4 regions of the Paenibacillus sonchi genome follow, and region 2 is predicted to be linked to each of the others. Evidence: riboswitches for the same ligand, from Rfam matches in the RefSeq annotation. Region 2 holds a riboswitch; each other region holds the start of a gene.
What was found. A riboswitch is a leader RNA that binds a small molecule or an ion and turns the genes downstream of it on or off. The one in region 2 is predicted to bind cyclic di-AMP.

Region 1 (3,125 bases), 3.6 Mb from region 2:
TTTCTGAGAATTCCTTAAGTGCTACCCTCACTATATCTTATATACCGCTAATTTGCAAAGCAGCCGCCACTTAGTTCAGTTCTGGCTTCACAGGCCCTATCACATAGATCGTGCGTGATTTCCGGCCAAAGTTACGGGCATGGCTCAGTGATTCATAATACACATCCACCTTGTTGCCTTTAATGGCACCGCCGGTATCCTCTGCACGGCGAAACCCAAGTCCCTCAATGTACACCCACCAGCCGATAGGGATTACGCTCGGATCCACAGCAATGGTCCGCCCTTCCGTTACGCGTGTGCCGGAAGCCGTACGGGTACCAATACCCGGCTCTTCCGATGAATAAGCCGTCATGGATACATTTCTGATCATTTTCTTGTACTCAAAATCTACGCCTGCTTTACTGGCAACATTGTTGCTTTTTGCGCTCACTTTGGATGTTTTAGAAGTCGTTGCTGATTTAGAAGTCGCAGTAGTGGCTACAACAGGTTTTGGAAGCGGTTTGGTACCAATGGCAATGATCTTGTCTTTGGTGACCGTCTGCACTTCCTTGCCAACCATACGCATGGATGCCAGCTCGCCATCTTGGTAGATTTTCTCGATGTGCTGGATCATTACGCCCGGCTTGCCCGCTTGTGCAACTCTTACGGTTCCCTTGGTCAGGGAGGGGTCTGCGGTCTTAATGACACGGAAAGGCAAAGCTGTTGTCCGTTGTACCACTTGCTTGTTGATCCGGACAATTTTGACTTCCATGTCTGCAGAAACTGCGGTGCCTAGCGAAGGGTAAATCTTGTCATAGCTTTCCAGGCCAATGCCCAGTTTGTCAATCGCCTGACCGAGTGTATCTTCGGTCGTGTACAACGTTTTGGTGGTCCCGTCCGTAGTGATCTTAATCGCCTGCGTACGGTTGATGACGACACGGTCTCCGTCCTTTATTTCATCACTAAGGCCAATAGATAAAGCATCATGCGGCTGCAGCGAAATTTGTTCCTTTGCCAGCACATCGCTGAGCAGCGCGTCCCGCGTCTCCAGCGTTTGTACCTTCCCGTCTATTACTAAAGTTATTTCTTTAATGCTTCGACCGTGTACGTACAGCAGAATTACCAGCGCGATAATAATTGAGGCCGCGCCTGCAAGCGAAAGTATGCGAGGATTCACTTGCTTCCACCGAAATGCGAAAGACCTGCTGGATGATTGCGAATCATGGGATACTTCTGGTTGGAATACGCCCACTCTCTCCATCCTCCTTACATAGCCCCGTCGTCCAAGTTGTATAACAAAGGTGACTTCATCACTTCTGACGAAACTAGGTTTGAGATTACACAGGATACGCCCGCATTGCTTTAGCGTTTCCTGCTCATGGATCGCCTGCTCGGCATAACTGCTCCAGATACCTGTTATATAACAGTATGCCGGGAACATTCGCATTATTCAAAAACAAAAAAAGCCCGAAAGAGTTCACAGAGGACTCTTTCGTGGCTCTCCGGTGTCAGAATACGCGGGAATGTTTATGCACGAGGTTTCCTCTCTTACTTACGCTTACGGGGTTAGCTGTCGGGTTCGGGCATAAGAGAGACGCCCTATCTCAGGTCACCCGCTCACGGCGGTTGCCCTCAAATTCACCCCAAAGACCACGTAAAGAAATCAAATAACGTCTGCGGCATTTCTGTGTTGTACTCATGTACGGACATGCGGCAGAGCATTATTGGTTCCCCCGTTCTCCATACGGAGACTCAGCGAGACGATCCATGAATTTGGTGACTGTCACAATAACAACAGCTCACTTCACTGAAAAGATGATATCCTGTTTTGATGCATGTTGTAAAGGAGCATTCAACCACGTTTACGCAAAAAAATGATTAAAATATTGTAATAATCAGCTGTTTCTATGTTAAAAAAGTTTAATATATCGGCTATACTTCTTTTTTCACCGCTTTTACTCCCGTTTTCAGACAATCCCAAATCGTTCCAGGGCGTTCGCATACGTAATTTCAGCTAATTCCTGTAAATCAATCCCTTTTATTTCCGCAGCAGCCTCAGCCACAAGCTTCACATAGGCACTCTCATTTCGCTTCCCCCGGAAGGGGTGCGGCGTCAGATATGGAGAGTCCGTTTCGATCAAAAGCCGGTCCATTGGAGTCTGGGCCAGCACCTCTTTTGGCACCCTCGCATTCTTAAAAGTTACAGGTCCCCCGAAGGACAAATGAAAGCCTAAATCAAGGCACATTTTGGCCGTTTCCCAGCTCCCGGAGAAGGAATGCATAACCCCGCCGATTTCATTCGCCTTCTCTTCGCGCAAGATCCGCACTACATCCTCGTGGGCATCCCGGTTATGAATACAGATAGGCATTTTTAGTTCACGGGCCAAACCGATCTGTTTGCGGAATACCTCGTGCTGTACCTCTTTTGGGGAAGTATCCCAATAATAATCCAGTCCGATTTCTCCAATGGCCACCACCTTTTTATGGCTGCACAGGGAAGCGATCCAGTCCATATCCCCCTCTTTCATGTCAATAGCGTCTACGGGATGCCAGCCGACAGCTGCATAAATATAATCATACGTCTCCGCCAATTTCATTGTCGTTGGAATCGTTTCCCGGTTAAATCCAATGTTAATCATCTTGCTGACTCCAGCCTCTAACGCGCGGGCAATGACCTCCGCACGATCCTCGTCGAATTGTGGGGCATCCAGATGAGTATGTGTGTCGAACAAGCGCATGCAACAACATCCTTTCAGGCTTAATTTCTATGATGAATTCCAGAAATTTTTGTATTATTTTGCAAAGATCCCGCCAATGGAAACAGGCAGCCGGGTAAGTGCCTTCTGCAGCTTATCCTGCGGAAAGTACAGGTGGTATCTGCCGCGGTGGATACCGCTGATCGAACGCACAATATCAGATACCTCAGAGATTTCGCGCAGCTTGTCATGGCGGTCAAGCAGCAAAATCTGCTTGCTGTCAAAGCCCTCTCCCGGACGGAACACATCGTAGGGCAGATCTGTCGGATAATCGATTTCCAGGTCGTAATCCGGATGCAGTCCGGCACCGGCAAAACTGCGGCGGATTTCGTCAATGGTCTCTGAATCGAGATGATCCATCTCCACATATTTATACAGTTTACGATGAAT
Region 2 (3,125 bases):
TTTCTGCTCCATTTTGTTGATCTCTTCTTCATCAAAGCCTACATACACAGCCACCACATTATCCGTTAAGGACTTGGCATAGCTGATCGAATGCAGCACCGCGCGTGTTACACCAGCGACAGGTACGACCACTGTACTTCCCTTGATGCAGGGTTTATCCGTTGCCGGACATATCCGCAGCTGATCCGCAGTATTCAGGTAATGGTGATGAATCCTGTGGAACACGAACATTACAACCGGCAGGAAGATAAAGGCCATCCAGACGCTGGAGAATTTGGTGATAATGAAGATTAAGGTAATGGTCAGAGTCGTAAGCATCCCCACCGTGTTCACCGCAAATTTATTTTGCCACGCTTTAGGTTTGGTTTTGTACCAATGCACCATCATCCCTAGCTGGGACAGCGTAAACGGAATGAAAACGCCCACCGCATATAACGGAATCAGGCTTTCCGTATTTCCGTGAAAAGCCGTGACCAGCAGAGCGGATAATACGCCCAAAAAGATAATGCCGTTCGAGAAGCCCAAGCGGTCCCCACGGACCATAAATGCATGGGGCAGATACTTGTCTTTGGCAAACATAAACGCCAGCAGCGGGAACGCCGAGTAAGCTGTATTGGCAGCCAGGAACAAAATAACCGCTGTGATTCCTTGTATGAAAAAGTACAAACCGCCGCGCCCAAACGTAGATTCGGCGATTTGTGATACGACTGTAGCTTTTTCATCCGGCGTAATTCCATACCAGTAAGCCAGCAGCGTGATTCCGGTAAACATAATCCCCAGGATAAGCCCCATCATCATCAGGGTTTTGGCCGCATTTTTTTCCGCAGGTGCCTTGAAGTTCGGAATGGCATTCGATACAGCCTCTACCCCGGTCAGAGCCGAACAGCCGGAGCTGAAGGCCTTAAGCAGCAAAAACAAACTGACATTCGACACCGCAGCCCCGATTTCAGGGACATTGGCATGTGCTCCGCCGGTTGCATATTTGAATACCCCCGCAATGATCAATACGAAGATCGATGCCACGAACAGATACACGGGAATAGCAATGAATGAGGCAGATTCTGTTACCCCGCGCAGATTGATTATCGTCAAGAGCAAAATCACGGTAACAGCGATAAGTACGCTATGATTATGGAGACTTGGAAAAGCGGATGTGATCGCATCTGTACCCGCCGATGCACTAACCGCAACGGTCAAAATATAATCCACCAGCAAAGATCCCCCGGCGAGGAGTCCGGTTGGAACACCCAGATTGCTTTTGGCTACGATATACGCGCCACCGCCCTGCGGATAAGCAAAGATGGTCTGACGGTAGGATAAAATCAGTATAGCCAGCAGGCCCAATACGGCTAATGCGATTGGCAATGAGTACCAGATAGCTGTGAAGCCTGCGGCCACCAGCACAATCAGGATTTGTTCCGTTCCGTAGGCTACAGACGAGAGCGCATCAGAAGACAGGACAGCCAGTGCTTTCACCTTGGATAACTTTTCATGATCGAGTTCGTTCGACTTCATCGGACGCCCGATCAATAGTCGTTTTACCTTGCTTACCATTGTAGTAACAGTTCCTCTCTTGTTTAGGTTGAAACGGTAGTACCGTGCGCTGTTTTCATAGGTGGATTTTCATAAATGCAGGCACAAAAATAAGCATACGGAAATGATCCGCATGCTTACGCATCGTCACTATCCCACCATTGCTTACGAGGTTAGCTGGCGGATTCGGGCTGTGGTAGCCCTACGGTTACAGCCCTTGCGGACCGTCCCGATTCACCCCGTTGGCGCTTAGGCCAATGTTGGTTCCCCCGTTTTTCCATCCGGAAAATTCAGCGCATATTCAACTTCTCACAAGGTCTAATGATAGTCTACAATGGCCCTTCCGTAAAGCGGTGAAAAAAATGAAAAAAGAATGAAAAATGATCCATTTTACGCAAAACCACGATGAGGGATATATGGATCTTTCATTCTCTGCGATTATCCTCTCAACGCTTGTTTTTTCAAGGTTTTGAACCCTAATTGTGTCAAAAATTTCAGGAATGGTTAGAGATGTCCTCTTTGCGTCCGGTCCAGAGCAAAATTGCGATTAGCGCAAAGGCAATCAAGGCCAGTAAAGGGATCGTAATAAACCCGAAATAATTCAGATAATCCTTGTTGCAGGGTACGCCAATCGTGCAGGGAAGCACCTTGCTGAGTGCCGGTATCTTCTGCTCCGCATAATGATAGATTGAGATGCAGCCGCCAATGAGACTTAGGGGCAGCACATAGGGAATGATCTTTTTGTCATTCCGGTAGGTGGCAATGCCCAGCAGAATAAGCTGCGGGTACATAAAGATCCGCTGGAACCAGCATAACTTGCAGGGCTCGTACTTCAATACCTCACTCAGGTACAAACTTCCCGCTACTGCGATAACAGACACAAACCAGGCCAAATAGAGACAGTGGCGTCTGCAGAAAGCAGCGATCTTCATCATTCGGCACTCACAGCTTCGGAAGCGGATTTAATCTGAGCGTCAATAGCTTCCATGTCGAAAGGCTTATCTACTTTGTGTCCATTAATGAAAACAGTAGGCGTAGAGGTTACACCGGTATCTTTGGCGATGCTGATATCATTTTGCAGCTCACTTTCATAAGTTCGTTCCTGGATATCTTTGCGTAAAAGATCCAGATCAACAGGCAGCTTCTCCTTCTCCGCGAGGCTCACCAGGAAGTCCTCTGTGGCCCACTCTGCATTCTCATCCCCCTGATTGGCGTAAAGCGCATCGTAGTATGTCCAGAAAGCGTCATTGTTCTGATGGTAGACTGATAGTGCCGCCAGCGAAGCCGTTTCGGAATCCGGGCCGATAAAAGCCATATTTACGAAGTAGAAGGCTGCTTTATCCTGATTCACATACTCCTGCACAATCTGCGGCTTGATGACACCTGTAAACTGGGCGCAGGCCGGGCATTTGAAATCACCGAACTCGACAATTTTGACCGGTGCATCCTCTTTCCAAGTCTTCGGAACCCGCTGTAATTGAAATCAACCGCCTTGCCTGAACCTGCCGTTGAAGAGGAATCCTTCGATGCCAGCATGAAGAGTCCGGCAAAAATAATCACTACGATTGCGACCGTACTAATAATTAGAATTC
Region 3 (3,125 bases), 2.5 Mb from region 2:
GTCCCCCTCAGCTGTTTTGCCGACAGCAGCAGCAATGGTTTTGAAGATATTTTCCATCTCCGCATACTGGTCGCCTTGCCCCTCAGGCGGATACAGGCCCAAAATCAGTGTTGGCGCAATCGCCTTCAATTGATCATAAATCGCTTCATGGTTGTCAGTGTTGGCAATAATCAGATCCGGCTTCAAGGAAGCTATCGTCTCCAGATTCGGCTCGGAGCGGGTTCCCACATCCGTCACGCCTGCATCAAGTGGTGCTTCAGACGTTACATACAGCTTATAGTTTTCGTTGTCTGCATTACCTACCGGCTGCACACCAAGCGCAATAACATCTTCTGTAAAAGTCCACTCCAGAACTACGACCTTTTTCGCGGGCTTGTCCAGCTTTACCTCGCCTTTAGCGTCTTTTAATACAATAGGGCCAGCTGCGGTTGCACTGCCCTCGTTCGTAGCGGCTGCATTTGGAGCGGCTGCATTGTTAGTTGCGCCTCCGTCCGCTGCTGAATGATTTGCGTTGTTAGATCCACAGCCTGCTGCAACCAATACGACGATAATAAGCATCATTAAGCTCAATAACCTTTTGTTCACTCCGGATATCCCCCTATATGTATAACATTTAATTACGTATCGTGATAATCGTTATCATTTCAGTGATAATGATTATCATTCATTAGTTATATTATATGGGATTCCGCTGAAAGTCAAAGTTAAAATTAAAATTAAATAGCCCCGCCTTATATTCAATCTTCTGAATACAAGGCGGGGCAATAATAATAGACACTGTTTAAAGTTTTCTGTCCCAGAGGACTTTATTCACCGGCCATCTGACGATAGCTGGTATCGCTTACTACACGGCGGGCTGTAACATAACGGTCACGGTAATAGGAATCCGAGAGCTTGCTTATTCTTACGCCTTTGCTGCTTGAGGAATGTGCAAACTGGCCATCCCCGATATAAATGCCTGCATGGGAAACCCCGTTACCGAAAGTATTAAAAAAGACCAAATCCCCCAGCCGCAAGTCATCCTTGGACACCTCAGTGCCAGCCTTGGCTTGAGATCCTGTTGTACGCGGCAGATCACCTGCATTGAACTTCTCCATAATATATAAAATGAAGCCTGAACAATCAAAACCGGCTGCCGTCGTTCCTCCCCATACATAAGGAGTTCCCAATACCCCATTCACTTCATTCTCAAGACTGATTTCACTTGCGTATGTATTCGCTGGAATAGCTGTGAATAATAGCGCAGACCCTATCAACGACATAATGAACTTTTTCAGAACCCTTTGCTCCCTTCAATGCCTACGGAGTTAGCTGAGGGTTCGGTTAAAGGTTCCCTATATTCCTTTGCTTTCAAGAATAATTCACCCAAAAGTGGTTCCCCCGTTTTCAAAATGAAATTCGGCAACAATTCATTAATTTTTTGTAACTATTTCTATAGTATTTTATCTAGTATCACTCTGTCAATCCTATTTCCTGTTTTATCGTTTTCATTGTAAAATAATACAAAAATATACCCAGTTTATAGTATAACCTCCGCCAACAGGGAGCAAGTAACCCGTTAAATGAACATGATTTATACTAATTTTATCTCTCCCTCTGTAAGTCTATATTATATTAATAGTATAAAGGTTACATAAATGTTACTCTCCGCTTCCTTGCCGCCAAGCCGCAATATCCGCTCCAGCGACTCGCCCCGCTCTTGCCTGGCCGGTCCGGATGGTGGAAAAAGGCCGAACGAAACGAAGCACCGCAACCCGTTAGCCCGGATTGCGGTGCTTCATTTTTGAAGAGGACACGTTAAAATCACCGGCATGGCACAATTTCAACTTTATTTTCCTAGTGAGATGTTAGACTTATTCGCTTGGTCTTCTCCAGGGATTGTCAGAATATTTGATAGGTCTAATAACTTTGCAAGGAACTCCTGCAGCAATAGTATTTGGCGGAATGTCTTTTGTAACTACACTCCCTGCTCCAATAATACTATTCTCGCCAATGGTCACGCCTTGTGTAATCTTAACATCACCGCCAAGCCATACATTGTCCTGTAAGATTATGGGGGCAGAATAGACCCCTTTATCCGCTCTTTCAAAAGGATCTTCCGCATGATTTGCTGCATATAGTCCCGCTCTAGGACCTATGAACACATTGTTGCCAATTTTCACTTCGTTGCAATCAAGAATGATCATGTCATGGTTAATATATACCTCATTCCCAATCGAAATATTAAAACCGAACTCACACCGGAAATCGGATTCAATATATACATTTTCCCCGACTTCTGCAAACAAGCCTTTTAGAATGGACATATCGTATTCATCATTTGTATTTACTTTGTAATTGTACTTCCTGCAAGTAGATATTGCCTGTGTTCGAAGTGCAGAAATATCTTTTCCGACATCATCATACATTTTCCCGGAATTTATCATTTGTTTGATTTCTGAAATATTCATATGGCCTCCTGATCAAAATAAATTAGCAAACTTATTCACCATCTCTTATGTTCTTTACGGTTTTATTCTCCAGTGAAAAATTAGAGTAGATTCTATCGCCACCTTTTCCAGTCGGAGCTTGCGGGAGAAACCCTACCTTAACGGCCTCTTCGACAGGTAAATTAAAGAATCTTGCCATATAAAACTGAGTACCTGTTAATGAATAATGAAAAGCAAAGGACTGGCCTACCCGTGTAATCTGAAGCCAAACGGAATTACTGTCGATATTATTTCCATTCGCATCGTCTGATAATGAATTTGTTACTACGCTCACAATGGCATGGGTATTGAAATCGGTAAGTTCGAAACACAGTTTTGCCCAAACATTGATGTCTTTCATTACCATGACTGAAGCAGAATCATAAATATCTTTAAAATCATGCTGTACCTTTACGCGCATAACAAAATCACCAGAAACCTCCGTGAAAAAAAACGGAGCGTTTGCGAGAGTGCTCGGGGTGGCCCCTTCTTCTGATACAGCTCCATTGTTGCAGAAAAAATCGCTATGCTCAGGCGCATACAATATCATTGCTTCATTCTCAAACCGGATGCTGCTTGGATTAAGCCAATTAAAGTTTTCAAAATCGGTCTGGCCCATTGGATTTCCCTCCTGTTTTTCCTAAATATGTACACACT
Region 4 (3,125 bases), 2.9 Mb from region 2:
TTGGCGATGCTGGCATCGCGGCGGATGCGCTCAATTTCCGGAACCCCCATGTTGTCGATATACCCTTTGTCATCCGTAATTTTCTTAATGGTGAAGCTGACTACCTCAAGCCCCATCTTGTCGAGGTCTTCCGAGCAGGTCTCCCGCATCTTGCTGTTGATTTCGTCAGGAGTTTTTAGAATGGATTCCACTGTCAATTGTCCGATCAAGCCGCGCAAATGGCCTTCCACCGAATGCAGGATAATCGTCTCGCGGTCCTCTTCCGGCCGGTCGATAAACTGCTCACTGGCCGTCAGAATAGCGGTTGGATCGCTTTTTATCTTAATCTGGGCCACCGCCTCCAGGTTGAGCTTGATGCCCTGCTGGGAGAACATCGCCTGCGCCGGGATGACATCGAAGCTCATCAGCATCATGGAGATGGTCTTATTGTTCTGGAAGCCGGGGATGACGAACGTCCCGCCGCCCTGAACCACTCTTTTTCCGCCGAGGCCGTAGACTATCATCGCCTGATTGGGCGGAACTTTTTTATAAGCGTTCACGATACTGAACAAAGCCAGGAGAATAACAACAACAATTCCCGAGATTAAATAGAGCATAACCATCCGGTTCGACACTCCCCGTTATTTATAATTGTCCGCTTTCCCTCTCGAAGAGGGTTACAGACGCCATTCCTTTTTCCACCTTTAAAATAATCACCCTGTCGCCCTTGGCGAGCTGCTGCCCGGGCTCTGCCCGCACACCAATGGAGCGCATCGTTCCGTGCAGCACATATTTCATTTCTCCAACTGCTCCATCCGCTGCAGGAATGCTGATATACCCGAGCTGCCCCGCCTGCTCATAATCCAATTCATTCATGCTGTTATCGTACCGGGTCATCACCCGGGCCAGCACCGCATACATCAGACAGCCGACCAGCAAGGCAACCACGGTGCCGATCAGCAACACGGCAAGCATATTTATTCCGCTGAACCGGGTAAGCACATAACCAGTGCCGCCCCAGACCGTGACAAACACCATCAGAGGGAGTATAGGCACAAAGCCCGGACCACCAGCATCGCCGCCTCCCGCATGCAGATGGCCCGCCAGGCCATGCCCATGAAATCCGCCGCTGAGGAGGAGCAATAGTCCCACCCAGAAGCACACGATAAATACAGTAACGATAACTATCCCTCCTTTTAAGCAGTTTAGATCGTATCAAAATACTCTAAATATCGTTGTTATACGATTTTTAGTTTCTCATGCAGATCGCCTGCACAGCAAAAAGACCACAGAAGCGGCAGGGCTCTCCGTGGTCGGTTAATCGATCATGGCGCTCATCCTCTCTCTTCGAGGCTTACGGGGTTAGCTGACGGATTCGGGCAGCGAGATTGCCCTACCCTGCAAGAAGCGGCTTGTCAGCACGCTGCAAGGATTCACCCCAGGTGAGCGGAAGCTATCCCAGCAAAAGCCGCATTCACCATTGGTTCCCCCGTTCCCAGTACCGGAATTCAGCCATTTGAGAACAGTTATATTTCATTCGGTTGCTGATTTGAATCTTACGCCTGTAGCCGTTTAATGTAAAACGTTTCCTGTGACAAAAGAAGCCAAAAATGCCACCACTTCACGAATGAAGGCGCATTCTTGGGTTTCGCTCTTAAGCGGCCGGTGATTTACTCTATTTTGCTCCATTTCTCGAAAGCAGTGAGGCACCTCAACACTTCTCTATAGCCGAGCCCCACGCACAAGCGAACGGCGGCCCGCCCAGATGTACGCAGCAGAGGTGGCGGCCACAATGAGAATGAACGGGATCACATCCAGCCGGGGCGACAAAGCGGTTCCTCTTGGGTACATTGCGTAATAGGCCGTTGTGGAGGGGAACCAGGCACCGATCGAAGCATGGAGCCCGGTAAGCACAATATTGGCTATCACAATCGAAGCCGATAAAATCAGAGAGGACACAAACGACTTCAAGCGCATGGACACCCATAACTGCAGCGCCGCAAACGGCAGGATAGCCAGCCAGCCCCCAACCGTACCGGTGATCAATTCGGTAACATCCAAATCATTCCCCAAGTGAAGCAGTTCTCCCGCGAGCAGATAAGAGCCGGCAAAAAGCAGTTGAATTAAACCCAACAGCAGCATCAGCGTCCCCAATTTGGCATAATAGACACGGGAACGGGGAATGGGCAGGCAAAACAGCTGTTTCCAGCCCCCGTTAATATGCTCATAACGGCAGATAAAAGAAGCCAGCACCCCGGCATAAAGCGGATATAAAAACAAGCCGTGAAAGCTGGCCATATGCAGATAGAAGGTTTTCCAGCCGCGCACATAGAAACCGGCAAAATTCTCTGAATCTAAACTATTGATTCCGAGCATCACCGTTCCAACCGCACCGATAAGGAACAGGATGAAGATGACGGGATACTGCAGCTTCATTCGTTCGGCTTTCATCAAAAATTCCATAATCACACCTCTGTTAATCAGAATTGTTTGTTTTTGAAATGCAGGGTCCCGGCGGCCAGCAGCATCGCTCCCAGGCCTGCGCTAATGCCAATCCACCTCCCGGGATGCGCCATGAACGGACTGGACAGGGTCGGATAGGCCCATGGCCACACCCAGGTCCACAATGCTGCACTGCTGTCCCGCGCGATGAACAGGCCGGACACAGCGCCCAATAAGCCAATGGACATCGGAATGGCCTGGTTCGAGAATTGGACCGACAGCCACATCTGCAGCCCCAGCACCGCTGCTGAGGCGAGAAAGCTGTACACGATTTGCCTGATCAGGAACTGGAACGGCAGCGGTTCGGAGGTGTAGCAGATCCAGAGCAGAAGCAGGCCGGCAATAATCAGCAAGGCAGTACAGAGCAGCAGGACAAGAACCCACAACGCCTTGGCCCAATAAAGAGCAGCACGGGATATGGGCAGGGTCAACAGCTGCTTCCAGCTGTTGGATTCGTGTTCCACACCGGCAATCATGCCAGCGAGCAACGCGGTGTTCAGCAGCATCACGAAACCCAGAAACATATACATCACATTAAACACGCCGTATACCCCTGCCGGACCTTTGAAATAGAGGTACCATTCCAGCGCCATAAATGCGATGAACAGCCCGGAGCTGATAACCGGCAGCCAGCAGGCTGCCGG

Region 1: it holds a riboswitch for cyclic di-AMP, as region 2 does, so the genes downstream of both, JI735_RS08790 (resuscitation-promoting factor) here and JI735_RS25675 (APC family permease) in region 2, are expected to answer to the same signal.
Region 3: it holds a riboswitch for cyclic di-AMP, as region 2 does, so the genes downstream of both, JI735_RS03695 (C40 family peptidase) here and JI735_RS25675 (APC family permease) in region 2, are expected to answer to the same signal.
Region 4: it holds a riboswitch for cyclic di-AMP, as region 2 does, so the genes downstream of both, JI735_RS12875 (NfeD family membrane protein) here and JI735_RS25675 (APC family permease) in region 2, are expected to answer to the same signal.

What each region holds. Positions count from the first base shown of each region.
Region 1 covers NZ_CP068595.1:1,900,654-1,903,778, reverse strand. The annotation lists gene JI735_RS08790 (resuscitation-promoting factor) at 71-1,231, opposite strand; cyclic di-AMP (ydaO/yuaA leader) riboswitch at 1,520-1,747, opposite strand; gene JI735_RS08785 (TatD family hydrolase) at 1,947-2,717, opposite strand; gene JI735_RS08780 (HD domain-containing protein) at 2,772-3,125, opposite strand, start outside.
Region 2 covers NZ_CP068595.1:5,755,633-5,758,757, forward strand. The annotation lists gene JI735_RS25675 (APC family permease) at 1-1,554, opposite strand, end outside; cyclic di-AMP (ydaO/yuaA leader) riboswitch at 1,681-1,839, opposite strand; gene JI735_RS25680 (disulfide oxidoreductase) at 2,028-2,465, opposite strand; gene JI735_RS25685 (DsbA family protein) at 2,465-2,965, opposite strand; gene JI735_RS36335 (hypothetical protein) at 3,011-3,125, shown strand, end outside.
Region 3 covers NZ_CP068595.1:814,378-817,502, forward strand. The annotation lists gene JI735_RS03690 (ABC transporter substrate-binding protein) at 1-585, opposite strand, end outside; gene JI735_RS03695 (C40 family peptidase) at 807-1,277, opposite strand; cyclic di-AMP (ydaO/yuaA leader) riboswitch at 1,282-1,414, opposite strand; gene JI735_RS36810 (sugar O-acetyltransferase) at 1,854-2,450, opposite strand; gene JI735_RS03705 (DUF1349 domain-containing protein) at 2,482-3,087, opposite strand.
Region 4 covers NZ_CP068595.1:2,819,298-2,822,422, reverse strand. The annotation lists gene JI735_RS12880 (flotillin family protein) at 1-596, opposite strand, end outside; gene JI735_RS12875 (NfeD family membrane protein) at 625-1,131, opposite strand; cyclic di-AMP (ydaO/yuaA leader) riboswitch at 1,316-1,503, opposite strand; gene JI735_RS12870 (ABC transporter permease) at 1,702-2,442, opposite strand; gene JI735_RS12865 (ABC transporter permease) at 2,460-3,125, opposite strand, start outside.